DNA from 3 places in the Pseudomonas sp. H1_D04 genome. Region 1 is predicted to be linked to each of the others. Evidence: riboswitches for the same ligand, from Rfam matches in the RefSeq annotation. Region 1 holds a riboswitch; each other region holds the start of a gene.
What was found. Region 1 has a riboswitch for cobalamin ahead of cobO (cob(I)yrinic acid a,c-diamide adenosyltransferase). Riboswitches for the same ligand answer to the same signal wherever they lie in the genome.
Positions count from the first base shown of each region.

Region 1 (6,962 bases):
AAACAGGAAGTCACATAGATCACGATTGAATTTGCAAATCGATGTGATAGAGGGCATAGTCTCGGCTTCTTTACACATCAGCCACGGTCGTGCCCATGCTAAATCGCTTCGCACCCCTCGTGCCTCTCGCACTCGTTACCCTGTTGTTTGGTTGCGCCTCCCACCCTCAGCAGGTGGTTGAGCAGCAAAAGCCTCAACAACATTCCCAGGCAAAATTTGTTGCAGCGCAGTCTTCCACTGTCTATGAGGAAGAAGTTGCAACAGAGAAAGAACTGGCCGATTTCTCCGGCAGCAAGCCTTATCAGCTTCCAGTTCTGGCCGACAGCATTCTCGAACGCGGCATGTCCCTGATCGGTACCCGTTACCGTTTTGGCGGTACTTCCGAAGCCGGTTTCGACTGCAGCGGTTTCATCGGCTATCTGTTTCGTGAAGAAGCTGGCATGAACTTGCCACGCTCCACTCGCGAAATGATCAACGTGAACGCACCGTTGGTCGCGCGCAACAACCTCAAGCCCGGTGATCTGCTTTTCTTCAGTACTGCAGGTCGTGGTCGTGTCAGTCACGCCGGTATTTACCTGGGTGATAACCAGTTTATCCACTCCAGCAGCCGTCGCAGTGGCGGTGTCCGAGTCGACAACCTGGGCGACAGTTACTGGAGCAAAACCTTCATCGAAGCCAAGCGTGCACTCGCCATGGCCCCGACGACCGTTACCGCTAGCAAGTAAACTTAAAGTGATACTTGAAGTTTGACGTGTAAGCGCTAGAATCCCTGGACATTGTTGTAATCCGTTCGCGCGAGCCTTGCTTGCGCGTTCTGGTTTTCAGCGTTCGGCAGCGAAAGCCGCATCCAGATCAGGATTGTTCTGCACATGTCGACGTCAGCCCGCCTAGTTCTTCTCGTTTGCGCCGCGCTGCTCAGCGCCTGCGCCAGCCGTCCGCCGCCTGCTCCTGTCGCGGTCAAGCCCAAGCCAGTATTCAACTACGCCACTCAGAACTTCTCGCCTGCTGCTGAAGACGTGCTCTTCCGTGCGCTGGGCCTGGTCGGCACGCCTTATCGCTGGGGTGGCAACACGCCGGACTCGGGCTTTGATTGCAGTGGCCTGATCGGCTTTGTGTTCCGTGACGCCGCCGGCATTTCCCTGCCACGCACTACCCGTGAGCTGATCGTGATGCGCGCTCAGGACGTGAGTGAGCAGAACCTGCAAACCGGTGACCTGCTGTTCTTCGCCACCGGTGGTGGTTCGCAGGTCAGCCATGCTGGGATCTATGTGGGCGAGGGCCGCTTTGTCCATGCGCCGCAAACCGGCGGTACGGTGAAGCTCGATACCCTGTCCAAGGCGTATTGGCAGAATGCTTATCTGAGCGCCAAGCGGGTATTGCCAGCAAACCTGGCACGTAATCCCTGAACCCAATACCGAACTAATTGTGGAGGGGGCTTGCCCCCGATAGCGAAGTATCAGTCACAGTGTCTGTGCCTGACCCACTGCTATCGGGAGCAAGCCCCCTCCCACATTGGTTTTGTGATGCTTCTGGGGGCGTTTATTTGGCCGCCGACACCCGCCATACCTTGTTCCCCACGTCATCCGCTACCAGCAAACCCCCTTGCTGATCAATCACCACGCCCACTGGGCGGCCCATGGCTTTCTCATCTTTATCGAGGAAGCCGGTCAGCACGTCCACCGGCTGGCCTTTAGGCTGGCCTGCCTCGAATGGCACGAAAATTACCTTGTAGCCGCTGTGCGGCTTGCGATTCCACGAGCCATGCTGGCCGATGAATGCGCCGTTGCTGAACGGCGCCGGGAGTTTGCTGCCCTCGGCGAACGTCAGGCCCAAAGAAGCGGTGTGCGGCCCTACGGCGTAGTCCGGCGCAATGGCCTTGGCGACCAGGTCCGGGTTCTGCGGCGTGACGCGCACATCCACATGCTGGCCGTAATAGCTGAACGGCCAGCCATAGAAACCGCCGTCCTTGACCGAGGTGATGTAGTCCGGCACCAGGTCGCTGCCGATCTCGTCGCGCTCGTTCACCGCCGTCCACAGCTTGCCGCTCTGCGGTTCCCAAGCCATGCCATTGGGGTTGCGCAGGCCGGAGGCGAAAATACGGTGCTGGCCGCTGGCGCGGTCGACTTCCCAGATCGCGGCACGCCCCTGTTCCGCCTCCAGGCCGTTTTCACCGACGTTGCTGTTTGAGCCGACGCTCACGTACAGCTTGCTGCCGTCCTTGCTGGCCACCACGTTTTTCGTCCAGTGGTGGTTCAGAGGGCCGCCTGGCAAGTCGACCACCTTGGAGCCTTGGGCCTTGATGGCAGTTTCGCCTGGCTGATAGGGGAAACGCAGCAGCTTGTCCGAGTCGGCCACATACAGGTCGTTTCCGACCAGGGTCATACCGAACGGCGAATTGAGGTTTTCCAGGAACACCGTACGTGTTTCGGCGACGCCGTCGTGGTCGGCATCGCGCAATAGAGTGATACGGTTCGGGCTCGGCACCCCGGCGCCGGCACGTCCCATGACCTTCTCCATGACCCAGCCGCGTATGCCCTTGGCGTCATCCGGTTTGGGCGGTGCGTTGGTTTCCGCCACCAGCACATCGCCATTAGGCAACACATACAGCCAGCGCGGGTGGTCGAGGCCCTCGGCGAACGCGGCCACTTGGGTGCCGGGGGCTGCCGTTGGCTTCGCGCCATCTGGCCAGCCGATGGCCGGAGCGATGTTGACGGTAGGGATCAGCGTTTTGTTCGGTTCCGGCAGTCGGGGCGAGGGGCCGGTGCCGTCGGAAACCTTCAGGGTTGAGCTTTCTCCGCACGCCGCGAGGGTGCCGGCAAGCATGATTAACAGGGCGAGTCTGGTTTTATGCATGGTGTTCTCCTTGATACCTGTAAGGGTAGAGGAGGGCGGTGGTGCGATGGTTCAAGTACTCGACCAGCTTTCATTGACGCTCCACCCCCAACCCACTAACCTTCGCCGCTTGTTCCAGGTGCTCTGTGACCCATGGGTCGACAGAGTGAAACAGGGAAGCCGGTGAGTGAGCGCGCTTGTACACAGCGCCGCCGCAATTCCGGCGCTGCCCCCGCAACGGTAAATGAGTCAAGACGCTGCTTTTGCCACTGTATCGCGTGCGATATGGGAAGGCGCAGCGTTGGCCTGCTTGCTCTCTACAAGAGCTGCGCCACTCATGAGCCCGGAGACCGGCCTGGATCATCCAACAGCATCACGGTGGGCGATGCTTGGCTGTCTGTTTTTTCTTTTTCCTGCCCGCCGTTTTTGTCCAGCCCCAACGGAGAGCTGCCATGACCGATACCCCCGACCGCGACGAACGCCACTTGGCGCGCATGCTGCGCAAAAAAGCCGTGATCGACGAGCGCATCGCCAACTCCCCTAACGAATGCGGCTTGCTGCTGGTACTCACCGGCAACGGCAAAGGCAAGAGCAGCTCAGCGTTTGGCATGCTCGCTCGCGCCATGGGCCATGGGATGCAATGCGGTGTGGTGCAGTTCATCAAGGGGCGTAACAGCACTGGCGAAGAGTTGTTTTTCCGCCGCTTCCCCGAGCAAGTGCGTTTCCACGTCATGGGCGAAGGCTTTACCTGGGAAACCCAGGACCGCCAGCGCGATATCGCCGCCGCCGAGGCAGCCTGGGCGGTATCCCGCGAACTGCTGCAAGACCCAACCATCGGCCTGGTGGTGCTGGACGAGCTGAACATAGCCCTCAAGCACGGTTACCTCGACCTGGACCAAGTACTCAGCGACCTGCAAGCCCGCCCGCCGATGCAACACGTGGTGGTCACTGGCCGTGGCGCTAAGCCGGAGCTGATCGAGATGGGCGACACCGTCACCGAAATGGGCATGCTCAAACACGCATTCCAGGCCGGTATCAAGGCACAGAAGGGCGTCGAACTTTGAATCAGCCCCGTCATTGCCCGGCCGTATTGATCGCCGCACCGGCGTCCGGCCAAGGCAAAACTACCGTCACCGCCGCCCTGGCCCGTTTGCACCGCAATCTGGGACGTAGGGTGCGCGTGTTCAAATGCGGTCCGGACTTTCTGGACCCGATGATCCACGAACGCGCCAGCGGTGCGCCGGTGTATCAATTGGATATGTGGATGGTGGGCGAGCAGGAAAGTCGCCGCCTGCTGTGGGAAGCGGCGGGGGAGGCCGACCTGATCCTGATCGAAGGCGTGATGGGTCTGTTCGACGGCACGCCCTCCAGTGCCGACCTGGCGCGGCATTTCGGCGTGCCGGTGCTGGGCGTGATTGATGGCACCGCCATGGCCCAAACCTTTGGTGCTCTGGCGCTGGGCCTTGCGCGCTACCAGCCGGATCTACCGTTCGCGGGCGTGTTGGCCAACCGCGTCGGCACGTTGCGCCATGCGCAATTGCTCGAAGGTAGCCTCACTGAAGGCCTGCGCTGGTACGGCGCGCTGTCCCGCGAGACGGGAATCGAGCTGCCGAGCCGTCATCTGGGCCTGGTGCAAGCCAGCGAACTGAATGACCTCGATGCACGCCTGGACGCCGCCGCCCAAGCCTTGGGCAGCAGTTGCGAAGTCGCTTTACCGCCGCCCGTGACCTTCGCCGCGCCTGAAGTGATGAAAGCTGAGCCGTTGTTGGCCGGTTTCCGCATTGCCGTGGCCCGCGACGAAGCCTTCGCCTTCACCTACGGCGCCAGTCTTGACCTGTTGCGGGCGATGGGCGCTGAGCTGACATTTTTCTCCCCGATCCACGATCGCGAATTACCTGACGCCGACAGTCTGTATCTGCCTGGCGGCTACCCGGAACTGCACCACCAGGCGTTGTCGGAAAATACTCCGATGCTCGACGCCATCCGTGCTCACCATGCGGCGGGTAAGCCGTTGCTCGCTGAGTGTGGCGGCATGCTCTACCTGCTGAACTCCCTCACCGACGTCGACGGCAACCGCGCCGAACTGCTCGGCCTGTTGCAGGGTGATGCAGTGATGCAAAAGAAACTGGCGGCCCTGGCGCTGCAAAGCGTCGAATTGCCGGAAGGCGTACTGCGCGGCCATACCTATCACCACTCCCTGACCAGCACCGAATGGCAACCGATTGCCCGTGGTCTGAGCCCCAATGGTGGGCGCGGGGCCGAAGCGGTCTACCGACAGGGGCGGATGACGGCCTCTTACGTGCACTTCTACTTTCCGTCGAATCCGGCTGCTGTGGCCGCATTGTTTTTACCCACGATAGCGCCATGACTGACAACGCCTTCCCCCAGGCCGACCGCGATGCCGTTTACCGCGCCATTGCCGAACGCCGCGACATGCGCCACTTCAGCGGTGGCACTGTCGCCCCTGAATTGCTCCACCGCCTGCTTCAGGCCGCGCATCAGGCGCCGAGTGTCGGCCTCATGCAGCCCTGGCGTTTTATCCGCATCAGCGACCGCCACCTGCGCGGGCAGATCCAGCAACTGGTGGAAGAAGAGCGCGTGCGCACAGCCGAGGCCCTTGGCGAGCGCACCGATGAGTTCATGAGGCTTAAGGTCGAAGGCATCAATGACTGTGCCGAAGTACTGGTGGCGGCATTGATGGATGATCGCGAGCGCCATATTTTCGGCCGGCGCACCTTGCCGGAGATGGACATGGCCTCGCTGTCCTGCGCGATCCAGAATCTGTGGCTGGCCGCTCGCGTGGAAGGCCTTGGCATGGGCTGGGTCTCGTTGTTTGAGCCCCAGGCCCTGGCCGATTTGCTGGGCCTGCCGCCCGGCGCAAAACCTCTGGCTGTGTTGTGCCTGGGGCCGGTTGTCGAGTTCTATCCGGCACCGATGTTGCAGCTCGAAGGCTGGACCGAACCGCGTCCGCTGAGTGACATGTTGTATGAGAATACGTGGGGAGTAAGTCAATGAGTGTGGCCTTGCTGTGTGTCGCTGCAGTGGCGTTGGATGCGCTACTGGGCGAGCCCAGGCGCTGGCATCCGCTGGTGGCGTTCGGCAATTTTGCCGGGCGCATCGAGCAACGTTTCAACAGTGGCGGCCGTGGCTGGCGCAGTCACGGCGTGACGGCGTGGTTTATCGCCGTGGTGCCGCTGACGCTGCTGGCCACCGCGTTGTCGTGGGCGCCGTATATCGGCTGGGTGTTGGAGATTCTGGCGTTGTACTGCGCCCTCGGTATGCGCAGCCTCGGCGAGCATGTGATGCCGGTGGCCCAGGCGTTGCGCAGCGATGACCTGGATGAAGCCCGCACGCGGGTGAGTTACCTGGTGAGCCGCCAGACCAGCGAGCTGGATCGCACCGAAGTCGCCCGCGCCGCCACCGAATCAGTATTGGAAAACGGCAGCGATGCGATATTCGCCGCGCTGTTCTGGTTCGTGGTCGCTGGCGTACCGGGCGTGGTGCTCTACCGATTGAGTAACACCCTTGATGCCATGTGGGGCTATCGCAACGAACGCTTCGAGCGCTTCGGCTGGGCCGCAGCGAAAATCGACGACGTGCTCAACTACATTCCGGCCCGCCTGGTGGCCTTGACCTACGCCGTGCTCGGCAAAACCCGCCTGGCCCTCAAATGCTGGCGCACCCAGGGCCCGACCTGGGACAGCCCCAACGCCGGGCCGGTGATGGCTGCCGGCGCAGGCGCCTTGGGTGTTGAATTGGGTGGTGCTGCGATTTATCACGGCGAAGTGCACCAGCGTCCGCCATTGGGCGAAGGCCCGGCGGCGGATGCCGACTCCATCGACCGAGGCTGGCAACTGGTGCAGCGCGGCGTATGGTTGTGGCTGCTGATCCTATGTGTGGGGGCGCAATTCTATGCTTGAACACGGTGGCCGACTGCGTAAAGCATCCATTCAATACGGGATTGCCGAGGCCGACTGGCTTGACCTGTCCAGCGGTCTCGCGCCTTGGCCCTGGCCGATCCCGCCGATCCCGCAGCGTGCCTGGGCACGATTGCCAGAGACCGACGACGGCTTGGAACAGGCTGCCAGCGAGTACTACGGGGCCGCGCATTTATTGCCGGTGCCCGGTTC
Region 1 covers NZ_CP162826.1:3,893,035-3,899,996, forward strand. Annotated here, with positions in the region: gene AB4N82_RS18060 (C40 family peptidase) at 96-725, shown strand; gene AB4N82_RS18065 (C40 family peptidase) at 870-1,406, shown strand; gene AB4N82_RS18070 (PQQ-dependent sugar dehydrogenase) at 1,540-2,853, opposite strand; cobalamin riboswitch at 2,953-3,205, shown strand; gene cobO (cob(I)yrinic acid a,c-diamide adenosyltransferase) at 3,285-3,896, shown strand; gene AB4N82_RS18080 (cobyrinate a,c-diamide synthase) at 3,893-5,200, shown strand; gene bluB (5,6-dimethylbenzimidazole synthase) at 5,197-5,847, shown strand; gene cbiB (adenosylcobinamide-phosphate synthase CbiB) at 5,844-6,752, shown strand; gene cobD (threonine-phosphate decarboxylase CobD) at 6,745-6,962, shown strand, end outside.

Region 2 (6,962 bases), 2.1 Mb from region 1:
ACCTCAATGAACAGGATCCCAAGCGGGACTTTGCCAACCAGTTGATTGCCCGTTACGGCGATCTGAATGCGAGCCCGGACCCGATCAATCGCTGTTCTGGTGCTTATTGTTCGCGTGACGGTATTGAGCCTGCCTTGCAGGATGCTGAGCAGGCGCTTAGCCGGCTGACCTTGCGTCCGGCGGCTGGTCTTAAGGTGATAGATCAGTTGCCTGAGGCGACGATGTTGCGTGTTGAGACTGCCAGTGGGACGCGTGTGGTTTACAGCCTGCTGCGTAATAGGGCTCACAGTAATGTGGCGTTTTTGCTGGGTGAGGCGTACCGCTATCAGCCGGGGCTGGATACGGTGACTGTTTACCCTGGGGTGCTCAGTAGTTATCCGAACTTCATGTTCAATATTCCGGCGCAGGAAGTGCCTGTTTTTGTGGCGCAGATGGAGCAGGTCAAGGATGCCGCGCAGTTTGAGAAGATTGTGGATCGTTGGGGGGTGAGGCGTAGTCATCCGCTGTTTTGGCAGTATTTCCACGACTTGTCGGAGTATGTTCGGGAGACTACGCCGGTTGAGGCGGGGGTCCTGGATATGAATCGGTATGAGAATTTGTGAGTGGTTGGGGGGGGGTGGGGGCGGGCATATCCGTTATTTGGGTAACGGCGGCTATGGGTTCCGCTCTTACAGCGGGTCACTTTTTGAAGAGCGCAAAAAGTAACCAAAAACGCTTCGCCCCACCACTCGGCACCTCGCCTAGGCTCGGTGTGCCCTCACTCCGGCTTGAATCCGTGGGCCGCCGCGATGGGCCATCCATGGCCCAGCGCGGCTAACCCGGCGTCCTGCCGGGTTACCCACGGATTCAAGCCTGCGTTCGGCCAGCGTGTTTGATGGGGCGCCCAAGATCAAGATCAAAAGCGCAGATCAAAAGACCGCTGACTTCGTCAGCGAAAAGGATGTAAGGGCCAGATCAAAAGCAGAGCAAAAGCAGAGCAAAAGCAGGCTGATACCTATCTGATACATGGAGATCAAAATGTGGGAGGGGGCTTGCTCCCGATGGCGGTGTGTCAGCGAAAAGATCTGTAACTGACCCACTGCCATCGGGAGCAAGCCCCCTCCCACATTTTTACCCGAGTACACCAGACAAAAATCCAGTCGGCTCTAAAGCCGTCGCGCTCTAGCTTTTGATCTGAAAGCGCCCCCCAAAATCAATCTCGGATTACGGCTATGCCGTGCCTAGGCGAGGCACCGAGTGATGGGGCAAGAGCCTTTTGGTTGCTTTTGGCGGGGCCGGCATTCTGGCTCTTTTCAAAAGTGACCCGCCGTCAGGTCGGAACCAATTGTAGCCGCCACCTAAATAACGGATATACACCCCACATCCACACCACCACCCCGAAACCAAAGCCTAACCCGACAAAAACACTAGGACTTTGTACCTCCGTAATAATTTGGCGTAAACTCCGGGCAAGCCTGTGAGGAGTTTCCATGACTGCCATAACCATTACCGACGCCGCCCACGATTACCTGGCTGACCTGCTGTCCAAGCAGAACACCCCAGGCATCGGCATCCGCGTCTTTATCACCCAGCCCGGCACCCAGTACGCCGAGACCTGTATTGCTTACTGCAAACCCGGTGAAGAGAAACCTGAAGACACCGCCCTGGGGCTCAAAAGCTTCACCGCGTACATCGACCACTTCAGCGAAGCCTTCCTGGACGACGCGGTGGTGGACTATGCCACCGACCGTATGGGCGGCCAGTTGACCATCAAGGCGCCGAACGCCAAGGTGCCGAGCGTCAACGCCGACAGCCCGGTCAACGAGCGCATCAACTACTACCTGCAAACCGAGATCAACCCAGGGCTGGCCAGCCACGGCGGCCAGGTCAGCCTGATCGACGTGGTCGATGACGGTATCGCCGTGCTGAAGTTCGGCGGCGGCTGCCAGGGCTGCGGCCAGGCGGACGTGACCCTGCGTGAAGGCATCGAGCGCACCCTGCTGGAGCGCGTTCCGGAGCTCAAGGGCGTCCGTGACGTGACGGACCACACGCAGAAAGAAAACGCCTACTACTGAGTAAGGCGTTCACTGCGAACAGAAAAACGGCGCCCCGTGAGCGCCGTTTTTTTTGCTTTAAATTCAGAATCTTACGCAACAAACCTAACAACTAAGATTAACTGTGGGAGGGGGCTTGCTCCCGATAGCGGTAGCTCAGTTGCCCCATTGGAAGCTGACCCACCGCTAACAGGAGCAAGACCTTCCCATATTTATCTGTATTTATTGATATTTATCAGTAGCTTATAGGGCTTTTTTGAAGTGAAAAATCAAGGTCGATAAAGGTGCGCATGCCCCGCCCGATACAGCGACGACTCACTGAAACTGTCACTCGCCAGCACCCGGCCCACCACAATCAACGCCGTACGCCGAAAACCTTTGGACGCGACTTTCTCGGCGATATCACTAAGGGTGCCCACTACCCAATCCTGGTCCGGCCAAGTCGCCCGATGCACCACGGCAATCGGGCAATCCGCGCCATAGTGCGGCAGCAGTTCGGCGACGATTTTCTCCAGATGATTCACCCCCAGATGAATCGCCATGGTCGTACCGTGCTGCGCCAGGCTGTCGAAACCCTCACCGGCGGGCATGCTGGTTTTATCGGCATAACGGGTCAGGATCACGCTTTGGGCGATGTCTGGCAGGGTCAGCTCCGTCTCCAGTAACGCTGCGCAGGCCGCTACGGCGGTGACGCCAGGAATGATCTGGAATGGAATGCCCAATTCCCGCAAAAGGCGGATCTGCTCGCCGATCGCTCCGTAAAGGCTCGGATCCCCGGAGTGCACGCGCGCCACGTCCTGGCCTTTGGCGTGTGCGGTCTTGATCAAGTCGATGATCTGTTCAAGGTGCAGTTCGGCGCTGTTGACCACGTGTTCTGCCTGATGACCTTCCAATACCGCCGCAGGCACCAGCGAACCGGCATAAATGATCACCGGGCAACTACGGATCAGCCGCTGGCCTTTGACGGTAATCAATTCCGGGTCGCCGGGGCCGGCGCCGATGAAGTAGACGGTCATGGAGAATTCCTGTCAAAAAACGGGCGAGCATGAAGATTGCTCATGATCGGGGAGGGCGATTATCGGGGTTTTAACCGGCGCAGGCCAACGCAAAGGTGGCTTCTGCGGTTTTTTTGCGGGTGATGAGCAACTTGGCAGGCGCGCCGCCGAGCTGTTCAACAAGGGCCAGGGCGGCACTTTCGGCGATGCCGTAACACCCCGTATGGGCGAACGCAACGTCGGACTTGTGACTTAGCCGGTGTTCATAAATCGCCAGTTGCTCGGCGTTGAAGCACTCCAGCGGCAGGTTCAAGTGCCGTGCCAGAGCCAGTAAGCCTGGCTCGTCGTGTTTGCGGTCGATACTGGCCAGCGCGGTGATGCATTGGGGATCAATCCCTGCCTCGGCGAGAGCGGTATCAAACAGCGCCATCAGGGTATGAACCTCACAACCCCGCTGGCAACCCAGGCCGACCACGTAGGTCATGCGGAGTATTGATCGTCGCGTTTGCGGCGGAACAGCCAGGCGCTGATCAGGCCCAGGGCCAGCCAGAACGCCACGTTGGTCAGTTGCGAAGCGATTTTGAACCGCGTTTCCAGGGCTTGCGGCGCGAGCATTGCGTGCACTTCCGGTTGCGGCGCGCCAATGACGTGAGGTACCGCGAGGATGGCAGCGCCCAGCACTTTCAGCAGCCAGTTGCGCCCGAACACGATCAGCGCAATCCCGGCAGCGGTGGAGGCCGCAGTGCCGATCCACCACGTCTGGCGCAGTGCCAGATCAGCGGCGGCGGTGCCCGGCAACTCGGGTGGCAGGCCCATCGTCGGCGCCAGCACGAAGGTTGCGTAACCGGCCAGGCCCCACAGCAGGCCCTGCGCCGTGCGGGTGGGGGCGCGCAATGTGTAGAGGCCGGCCAGCATCAGTGCAAAACCAACCGCCACCACCAAGTTGCCACCGGTGGTCGACAGCACGCGCTGCCAGCCATCTTCAGGCTCCCAGGCTTCGGCATCGTGGGTGTGGGCAGCAGCGCCGGCAGCGTGCTCATGCACCACTTCGGTTGCCGCCGGGGCTTTTTCAAAGGTTTCCGCCTGAAGAATCAGCGGGGCGACCCAAAAGCTTTGCAGCAGGGTCAGCAGCAGCGCGGCCAACAGGCCGGTGAAACCTGCGGTTTGCGCAATACGCTTGATCATGTCGGCAGGTCTCAGTGGCACGGGAACGCGGCGCTGTGGCGGGTATCGTGGGCAGCGTTGTGCACCGCCTCGATATGCGAGAAACCGGCGAAATACACCAGACACGCGCCGAGGATCGACGCGCCGATGGCGGCGGTCAGGCGTTGGCTCAAGGTAGAGGTGCTGCTGGCGGAGTGCGAAGTGCTGCTGATGATCGACATGGCGCGTCCCTTTCAGGTGTCTGGATGAAACGAGCGCATGAAAACCCCGCGAGCCAGGCACGCAGAGTTCCGAACAGCGCCCGCCCACCGCGGGTTTGTTATCTGGTTTTTCGGGCCGGTCTCCGGGCTTGCGAGGGACACTGGGTCTATAAAGCATCGCCTTCCCATGCCTTACAGGCACAGTGGATCTGACGCTTCACTCGCTTACCGTTGCGGGGGCAGCACCGGACTGGTCATGGCAGCCATGATTTACCGGTTTCCCGTTTCACCCTGTGAAGGGCACCCGAAACAAGGCATGTAGGAAAGCATGCAGAGCGACGGTAGTCAAATTCACCGAGCCCCTGTAGCCTTGCACCTTCGAGGTTCTTCGGCCCAGGCCGAAGCTAAGAAGGGAACGCGGTTCAATCCGCGGCTGCCCCCGCAACTGTGAAGGGTTCATCCGACTGCCACGCCACTGCCATCAACGGCGGGAAGGCGCAGCCGGCGCCGGTCTAACGACCCGCAAGCCCTAAGCCAGGAGACCTGCCTCGCAACCGATTTTCTAATTCAACCGGGCGGGGTGATCCGGTGACGAAATCCGCTTCTGCGCCGCGCCGCAGGGCCTATCGTCCCGTATGCCCGCCCCCAAGGGCATCCGATGAAAACACTGGCCAAACTCCCCGTCACCATCGTTACCGGCTTCCTCGGCTCGGGCAAAACCACCTTGCTGCGCCATATGCTCGACAACGCCCAGGGCCGTCGCATCGCCGTCATCGTCAATGAGTTCGGCGAGTTGGGCATTGATGGTGAAATCCTCAAGCAATGCTCCATCGGTTGCACCGAAGAAGAAGCCAATGGCCGCGTGTACGAACTGGCCAACGGCTGCCTGTGCTGCACTGTGCAGGAAGAGTTCTTCCCGGTGATGCGCGAACTGGTCGCCCGTCGCGGCGACCTCGACCATATCCTCATCGAAACCTCGGGCCTGGCCCTGCCAAAACCGCTGGTGCAAGCCTTCCAGTGGCCGGAAATCCGCAGCGCCTGCACGGTTGACGCGGTGATCACCGTGGTCGACAGCCCGGCCGTGGCCGCCGGTACCTTTGCTGCGTTCCCCGATCAAGTGGACGCCCAGCGCAAACTCGACCCGAACCTGGACCATGAGTCGCCACTGCACGAGCTGTTCGCCGACCAACTGGCCAGCGCGGACCTGGTCATCCTTAACAAGGCCGATCTGATCAGCCCGGAAGACCTGGCCCGTGTGCGCCTGGAAGTCGCCGAAGAGCTGCCGCCAGCCGTCAAAATCATCGAAGCCAGCAGCGGTCGCGTGCCCCTGGACGTGTTGATTGGCCTGGGTGCCGGCTCCGAAGAGCATATCGACGGTCGTCATAGTCATCACGATCATCACCACGAAGGTGAAGACGATCACGACCACGATGCGTTTGATTCCATCTCCATCGACTTGCCCCAGGCCGACGAAGCGCTGCTGCTCGACGCATTGACTCAACTGGTCGTGCAACACGGCATCTTGCGTGTCAAAGGCTTCGCCGCGATCCCGAACAAGCCGATGCGCCTGTTGATCCAGGGCGTGGGCACCCGCTTTGACAAACACTTCGACCGCGCCTGGGGTGCTGACGAAGCACGCATCACGCGCCTGGTACTGATCGGCCAGGACCTGGATGCGGTCGGCCTCGAAGTGCAACTGCGCGCCGCGCTCAGCGTTTAATCCATGCACCTGCTCAGGACTCAGCCCGGTGGTTTTGTCGCGGACGACAATATTGCCGACCTTGGACAGACCCCCGCCGAACTGGTGATCCTGTGCAGCGGTGATTCCAGCCTGGCGCTGCTGGCCGAAGCGGCCCAGCAGTTGCCGGATGACTACCCGAGCCTGCGTCTGGCCAACCCGATGCAGGTGCAGAACCACGCTTCGGTCGACCTGTATGTCGATGAGGTGCTGCGCCACGCGAAGGTCATCCTGATTTCCCTGCACGGTGGCATCGGTTATTGGCGCTACGGCATCGAGCGCTTGGTGGAGTTGGCCGAGCGCGGTGTGCAGCTGATCCTGGTGCCGGGGGATGATCGCCCGGACCCGGAACTCAGCGGTCTCAGTACCGTCGGCGTCGAGGCGCGGGATCGCCTATGGCAGTTTCTGCGCCAGGGCGGGCTGGGCAACGCGCTGGACTTTTATCGCTGCCTGGCCAGCGGCTATATGGGCCGCGACTACCCGTGGGCCGAGCCGCAAGCCTTGCCGCGTACGGCGATTTATCATCCCGGCAAAGCCAATGCTCGCCTGAGCGACTGGCAGGCAGATTGGCACGCCGACCAACCCGTGGCGGCGGTGCTGTTCTATCGCTCCCATTTGCAGGCGGCCAATACCGGTTTTATCGATGTGTTCTGCCAGCGCTTGCAGGCGGCGGGCCTCAACCCGTTGCCGATGGCGGTGGCCAGTTTGAAAGAGCCCGGCTGCCTCGCGGTGGTCGAGGATTTGCTGGATGACGTGCAGGCATCGGTGATTCTGAATACCACCGGTTTTGCCCAATCCAGCCCCGAAGCCCCGCATTTGCGGCCATTTCGCC
Region 2 covers NZ_CP162826.1:5,991,956-5,998,917, reverse strand. Annotated here, with positions in the region: partial or broken gene AB4N82_RS27840 (fatty acid cis/trans isomerase) at 1-602, shown strand, start outside; gene nfuA (Fe-S biogenesis protein NfuA) at 1,470-2,054, shown strand; gene cobM (precorrin-4 C(11)-methyltransferase) at 2,303-3,049, opposite strand; gene AB4N82_RS27825 (cobalamin biosynthesis protein) at 3,120-3,512, opposite strand; gene AB4N82_RS27820 (CbtA family protein) at 3,509-4,213, opposite strand; gene AB4N82_RS27815 (CbtB domain-containing protein) at 4,225-4,413, opposite strand; cobalamin riboswitch at 4,510-4,715, opposite strand; cobalamin riboswitch at 4,757-4,957, shown strand; gene cobW (cobalamin biosynthesis protein CobW) at 5,051-6,112, shown strand; gene cobN (cobaltochelatase subunit CobN) at 6,116-6,962, shown strand, end outside.
Region 2: linked by a shared signal. The riboswitch ahead of cobW (cobalamin biosynthesis protein CobW) and the one ahead of cobO (cob(I)yrinic acid a,c-diamide adenosyltransferase) in region 1 are both predicted to bind cobalamin.

Region 3 (6,962 bases), 310 kb from region 1:
TTGGGGGCGGCAGGGGTTTGAGATTGTGGATGTCGAGGCCGACCCGGTGTGGCAGACGACGCATATGCAGCGGAGTTTATAGGTTTGCGGTGAGCGCGCTCGTCGTGGTCAGAGGGCTTCTTGTGGTGGAAGTACTTCCTGTGGTGAAAGTACGTCCTGTGCTGAAAGTGCTTTCTGTAGTGAAAGTACTTCCTGTGGTGAAAGTGCTTTCTGTGGTGAGCGGGCTTGCCCCGCGCTGGGCTGCGCAGCAGCCCCCAAACCAGGCACTGCGGTTTTTCTGAGAAATTGCGGTGGCCTTATCGGGGCCGCTGCGCAGCCCAGCGCGGGGCAAGCCCGCTCACCACAAAAGGCTCATCGGTCACATAACGCCCATCTGCGTGGAAGTGCTGTCTGTGGTTAAAGTACTTGCTGTAGTGAAAGTACTTCCTGTGGTGAGCGGGCTTGCCCTGCGCTGGGCTGCGCAGCGGCCCTAAAACCAGGCACTGCGGTTTTTCTGAGAGATTGGGGTGGCTTTATTGGGGCCGCTGCGCAGCCCAGCGCGGGGCAAGCCCGCTCACCACAAAAGGCTCATCGGTCACATAACGTCCAGCCGCGTGGAAGTGCTGTCTGTGGTGAAAGTACTTGCTGTGGAGGAAGTGTTTTATGTGCTGAAAGTGCTTCCTGTTGTGGAAGTTCCTTCTGTGGTGAAAGTACTTCCTGTGCTGAAATTGTTTTCTGTAGTGAGCGGGCTTGCCCCGCGCTGGGCTGCGCAGCGGCCCTAAAACCAGGCACTGCGGTTTTTCTGCGAAATTGCGGTGGCCTTATTGGGGCCGCTTCGCAGCCCAGCGCGGGGCAAGCCCGCTCACCACAAAAGGCTCATCGGTCACTTAACGTCCATCTGCGGTGCTCACCGAGCGCCTCAGTTGGAACGCAACCGCAGTATCTGCGCTCCATCAAACGGGTCCGTCAGGTAATGCCCCTGCACACCGAACGTCTCCTGCAACCGCTGCGGTGTCAGCACGTCCAGCGGTGTGCCCAGCGCCACCAATTGTCCGTGATCGAGCACCGCCAATCGATCACAGGTCAGGGCCTGATTAAGGTCATGCAGCGCGATCAGCGTCGTCACCGGTAACCCTTGCACACCCTTCAAGATTGCCAGTTGATGTTGAATATCCAGGTGATTGGTCGGCTCATCCAACAGCAGAATCTGTGGCCGTTGCGCCAAGGCTCGGGCGATGTGCACACGTTGGCGTTCGCCGCCGGAGAGGCTGCGCCAGGCGCGTTGGCTCAGGTGGGTGGCGTCCACATCGTGCAGGGCCTGGCACACGATGGCGTCGTCCTCGCGTGACCACGGGCTCAGCGCCGACAACCATGGCGTGCGCCCCAACGCCACGGCGTCGAATACGCGGATGGCGTCGTCGGTGTCGGCCTGTTGCTCCACCACTGCCAGCTGTTGCGCGATGGCGCGGCGGGACAGGTCGCCCAAACGGGTGCCCCCAAGCCGTACCTCACCAGAGGCGGGTGTTCGCAACCCCGCCAGCAGTTTGAGCAAGGTGGATTTACCGGAGCCGTTCGGGCCGACAATCCCCAAGGTTTCCCCCAACTGCACCTCAAGATTAATATCGCGCAGCAACTCGGCATCGCGCACCTTGAAACCCAGCCCCGTACAACTGAGCACTTTCATCGCGCATTCCTCCGCCCGATCAGGATCAACGCGAACACCGGCGCGCCGACCAGGGCAGTGACCACGCCCACAGGAATCACTTGGCCTTTGATCAAGGTGCGCGACAGCACATCCGCCGCGATCAAAAACAGCGCGCCGCCCAAGGCGCTGGCTGGCAGCAACCGCGAGTGCCCGGTGCCCAGCAATAGGCGCACCGCATGGGGGATCACCAGGCCGACAAAGCCAATGGAGCCGACAATCGACACCATCACCGCCGTCACCAACGCCGCGCAGCCCACCAGCACAAATTGCACGCGGCGCACCGGAATGCCGAGGGACGCCGCCGAGTCACTGCCGAAGGTAAACGCATCCAGCGCACGCCGATGCCACAAGCACACCGCCAAGCCGGCAACCGCTACCGGCACCGCCAGCCACACCGAAGGCCAGCGCACACCGCTGAGGTTGCCCAGCAGCCAGAACATGATGCCGCGGGCCTGCTCGGAACTGGCCGACTTGGTAATGAGAAACGCGGTCAGGGCATTGAACATCTGCGAACCGGCAATGCCCGCGAGGATGATCTGGCCGGTACCGCTCATAGAGCCGCTGGCCCGCGCGAGCAAGATCACCAGGGCAAACGCCGCCATGGCCCCGACAAACGCGCCGGCCGACAGTGAAATCAACCCGCCGCCCACGCCCATCAGCGCCACCAACACCGCGCCGGTGGAGGCGCCGGCGCTGATACCCAGCAGATAGGGATCGGCCAGCGGGTTGCGCAGCAACGACTGCAAGATCACCCCACAGGTGGCCAGCCCCGCACCGCACGCGGCAGCGACCAGGGCGCGCGTCAGGCGGTAGTTCCACACCACGCCTTCGTCGATTGGATCGAGCAGATAGCCGGCGTTCCACAGCTTATTGGCGAGCACTTGAAGCACCACCTGCGGCTCGATGGACGTTTCGCCGATGGCCACGCCCGCGAGTAGGGCGGCTGAAAGCAGGGTCAGGGCGAGCAGGGTGCGGATCACGCTTTTACTCATTTGCGCAGGTCGTAGCCGTCGATGGCGCCGGCCAGCTGTTCAAGGCCATCGAACGTGCGGAGGCTGGCCTGCAGCGCCAAGGCGTCGAGGATGATGATGCGGTTGTGTTTGACGGCGTCCATGTTGCGCGTGACCGGGTCGCTGCGCAGGAAGGCGAGTTTCTTTTCATGGTCGTCGGCAGGGTAGCGGCGACGGTCCATGCGGGCGATCACCAGGAACGTCGGATTGGCCTTGGCGATGGTTTCCCAGCCAACAGCGGGCCACTCTTCATCGGACTGCACCACGTTGTGCAGGCCGAGGGTTTCGAGCATGAATTCGGGGATGCCCTTGTGGCCCGCCACGTACGGGTCGCTGGCTATCTCGGAACTGGAGAACCACACCAGCGCGCTGGCTTGCTTGAGGCCTTTACTCTGCGCCGTGGCAACGGACTTGGCCAGGCGCGCCTTGAGGTCGTCGTTCAGCTGTTGGCCGCGCGCCTGCACGTCGAAAATCTCGGCCAGTTGGCTGATGCTCTTGTAGAGGGTCTCGATGCGGAACGGCTCTAGCCGCGTGCCGTCGGCGCCCACCAGATTGTCCTTGCCTTCGCAGTCGGAAGGCAGCAGGTAGGTGGGGATCTTCAATTCGTGGAATTGCTCACGGGTGCCCACCACGCCTTGCGGGCCGACCACCCATTCCAGCTCGGCAGCCACCAGTTGCGGGCGTTTGGCGATCACGGCTTCAAAGCTTGGCTCGTTGTTGGCCAGGCGTTCGATTTTGTCGTTCTGCGCCTGGTACTGGGGCAGCACACTGTTGAACCACAGCGAGGTGCCGACCACTTTGTCGCCGACGCCCAGGGCATACAGCATTTCGGTGGCGGCCTGGCCGATGGTCACGCTGCGTGCGGGGGCTTGCGGGAAGGTCACGGCGCTGCCGCAGTTTTGGATAGTCAGCGGGTAGTGAGTGGGCGCCGCTTGAGCCAGGGCACAGAAACCCAGACCGGTGATCAGGGCAGTAACGCGTGGCAGCATGGGGCGATCTCCGTGTGAACCGTAGGTGAAGCAGGGGCAGTACGGCTCGGAAATACGCCCTTGAACGCTGCCGGTCGGGCAGGCAAGGATGTCCTTCCCGGACACCCCGCCGGTTAGTGATTGTGCTGGGCCGGCAGGTCTCCTGACTGATGCGTCTTCGCCACGCTCCAGCCTTCCCGGACGAGGTCCAGTGGCGTTAAGGAGCAGGCTCGGCACCTACAGTTGCGGGGGCAGTTTCGATTGACGCCGCGGGCGGCGTTTCGAATTCCCTATTAGTCCCATGGGGGAACCGGCGGCGCTATGGTAGTTGATTCAGCCTCGCAGAGGGAGGCTGAGCTTCAGTTCGCGTGCCGGTGGCGCGATCTTCGATGTCGCGCCAAGTCATGGCGCCTATCGTTAAAAAGTCGCTAGGACGTTCGCGCCTCGCAAAAAGGAGGCGGCCAATGTGTGTTCGTCAGTAGCTTCGCAATCCGTTTTTTGCTTGATCCCGCCTAAATGCGCGATCAGATCGCTCACCACAACACGGCCGCCTGCCATGAAAGGCCCGCTGCGCAGCCGGGGTTATTTTCGATCCAGCCACACCGTCTGCGCATTGCAGAACTCGCGAACGCCGAAGTGCGACAGCTCGCGACCGAATCCACTTTTCTTCACGCCGCCAAACGCCACCCGTGGGTCGGAGACGCTGAAGGCGTTGACGAAGATCCCGCCGGTTTCCAGCTGATTGGCGATATCCCGTGCTTTCGCTGCGTCAGTGGTGAAGATGCTCGCGGTGAGGCCGAACTCGCTGTCATTGGCCAGGGCCACCGCGTGGTCGGCGTCGCGGGCGGTGATGATCGAGGCCACGGGGCCGAACAGTTCCTGTTTGAACGAGGTCATCTGGTCGGTGACGTTGGCGAGTACGGTCGGCTCGTAGTAGTTGCCGTCGCCTGTGACTTTATGGCCGCCGAGCAACAGGGTCGCGCCTTCCTCCAGGGTGGCCTGGACCTGACCGTGCAGCTCGTCGCGCAGGTCGAAGCGGGCCATTGGGCCAATGTAGGTGGCAGCTGATGTGGGATCGCCCATCACCAGGGCACGGCTGGCGTCGACGAACTTGGCCGTGAAGGCTTCCACAACACCGGCTTCGATGATCAGGCGCTTGGCGGCGGCGCAGACTTGGCCACTGTTCTGGAAGCGGCCGATGAGCGCGGCTTGCACGGCGGCGTCGAGGTCGGCGTCGTTGAGCACGATGAACGGGTCGGAGCCGCCCAGTTCCAGCACGCATTTTTTCAACGCGGCACCGGCCTGGGAGCCGATAGCGATGCCGGCGCGCACGCTGCCGGTGAGGGTCACGGCGGCAATGCGTGAGTCCGCGATGGCTTTGGACACGCCCTCGGGGGTGACGTTGATCACTTCGAATAAGCCTTCAGCAAAGCCGGCTTTACGGAACGCTTGTTGGATCAGGTAGGCGCTGCCCATCACATTCGGCGCGTGTTTGAGCACGTAAGTGTTGCCGGCGAGCATGGTTGGCACGGCGCCGCGCAGTACCTGCCATACCGGGAAGTTCCACGGCATTACGGCGAGAATCGGGCCCAGCGGGCGGTATTCGATGTGGGCGGTGCCGTTGTCGACCAGGGTCGGTTCCGGGGCGAGCATGGCCGGGCCTTGGGCTGCGTACCATTCACTCAGTTGCGCGCATTTTTCGACTTCGGCACGTGCCTGGGCGATGGGTTTGCCCATTTCCAGAGTGATCATCTGCGCCATGGCTTCGGCTTGCTCGCGCAAGGCGGCGGCCAGGGCTAACAGCAGCTCGGCGCGCTGGCTCACCGGCTGGCGGCGCCAGGTGCGGAAGGCGCTGGTGGCGCGGTCGAGGGCGGCATCCAACTGCGCTGTTGTTTCGTAGGGATAGTTGCCGACGGTTTGGCCGTTGGCGGGATTGATCGATAAGGCGTGGGTGTTCGCGTTCATGGCACCGTCCTGCGTGTACGTTGGGAATGGAGGTCAGCGTACGGGGCTGGATCTTTTCTGGAAACTGAATAATATTAAGCAATACGTTCACGAATGGAGAATGAATTGGATCTCGTGCAACTGGAAATCTTCAAGGCCGTCGCCGAACAAGGCAGCATCAGCGCCGCCGCGCAGTTGATTCATCGGGTGCCGTCAAACTTGACCACGCGGATCAAGCAACTGGAGCAGGATCTGGGCGTGGAGCTGTTTATCCGCGAGAAGAGCCGACTGCGCCTGTCGCCGGCGGGTTGGAATTTCCTCGGTTACGCGCGGCGCATTCTCGATCTGGTGCAAGAGGCCCGCGCGACGGTGGCGGGGGAAGAACCTCAGGGGGCGTTTGCCCTCGGCTCCCTGGAAAGCACGGCGGCGGTGCGTATCCCGGCGTTGCTGGCGGCGTATAACCAGAAGCACACCAAGGTCGAACTGGACCTGAGCACCGGGCCGTCGGGCACCATGATCGAGGGGGTATTGTCGGGGCGCCTGACCGCCGCGTTTGTCGACGGGCCGGTGCTGCATTCGACCCTGGAGGGCGTGGCGGTGTTTGAGGAGGAGATGGTGGTGATCGCGCCACTGCACCATGCGCCGATCAGCCGGGGGCAGGACGTAAATGGCGAGAACATCTATACGTTCCGCTCGAACTGCTCGTACCGGCATCACTTTGAACGCTGGTTCTCACAGGATGGCGCGGTGCCGGGCAAGATCTTCGAGATTGAGTCCTACCACGGCATGCTCGCCTGCGTCAGCGCCGGTGCTGGGCTGGCGCTGATGCCGCGCAGTATGTTGGAAAGCATGCCCGGGTTCGCTGCGGTGAGTGTGTGGCCGCTGATGGACAGCTTTCGCTTGCTGAACACTTGGTTGATCTGGCGGCGGGGGACTGTTTCGCAGAGTTTGAACAGCTTTGTGAAGTTGCTGGAAGAGCGCGGGCTGGTAGCCGCCTGAATCCACTGTGGGAGGGGATAAGTCCCGTCCCACCTGTTTTTTTATCAGCCGCCGAACTGGAAGGTGCCCATGGCGAGTTTCGCCATGATTGCTGTCGCACCCAACTGCACCAGCCACAACGCCAAACCACCAAGGAATACACCGAGGGCCACCTGCAACACCAAACTCTTCTGCCGCTTCACCTGCGGCGCGCGTGGGGTGTAGTCGTGCAGTTCGTCGCGGTCGGCGCGCAGGTCCAAGTCGTCGTTTCTCATAGAGCTCTCACAGCAAAGGGGCGGTCAGGGTTCAGTCTAGGGGCTGGACACAAAAAAGGGGAAACCATGGCTTCCCCTTCTGTGCAACGCTAGCAGGTTTACA
Region 3 covers NZ_CP162826.1:4,200,965-4,207,926, forward strand. Annotated here, with positions in the region: gene AB4N82_RS19495 (GNAT family N-acetyltransferase) at 1-82, shown strand, start outside; gene AB4N82_RS19500 (hypothetical protein) at 594-761, shown strand; gene AB4N82_RS19505 (ABC transporter ATP-binding protein) at 899-1,663, opposite strand; gene AB4N82_RS19510 (FecCD family ABC transporter permease) at 1,660-2,676, opposite strand; gene AB4N82_RS19515 (ABC transporter substrate-binding protein) at 2,673-3,683, opposite strand; cobalamin riboswitch at 3,799-3,992, opposite strand; gene AB4N82_RS19520 (aldehyde dehydrogenase family protein) at 4,245-5,627, opposite strand; gene ptrR (putrescine utilization regulator PtrR) at 5,733-6,605, shown strand; gene AB4N82_RS19530 (hypothetical protein) at 6,650-6,859, opposite strand; gene AB4N82_RS19535 (amino acid aminotransferase) at 6,958-6,962, opposite strand, start outside.
Region 3: linked by a shared signal. The riboswitch ahead of AB4N82_RS19515 (ABC transporter substrate-binding protein) and the one ahead of cobO (cob(I)yrinic acid a,c-diamide adenosyltransferase) in region 1 are both predicted to bind cobalamin.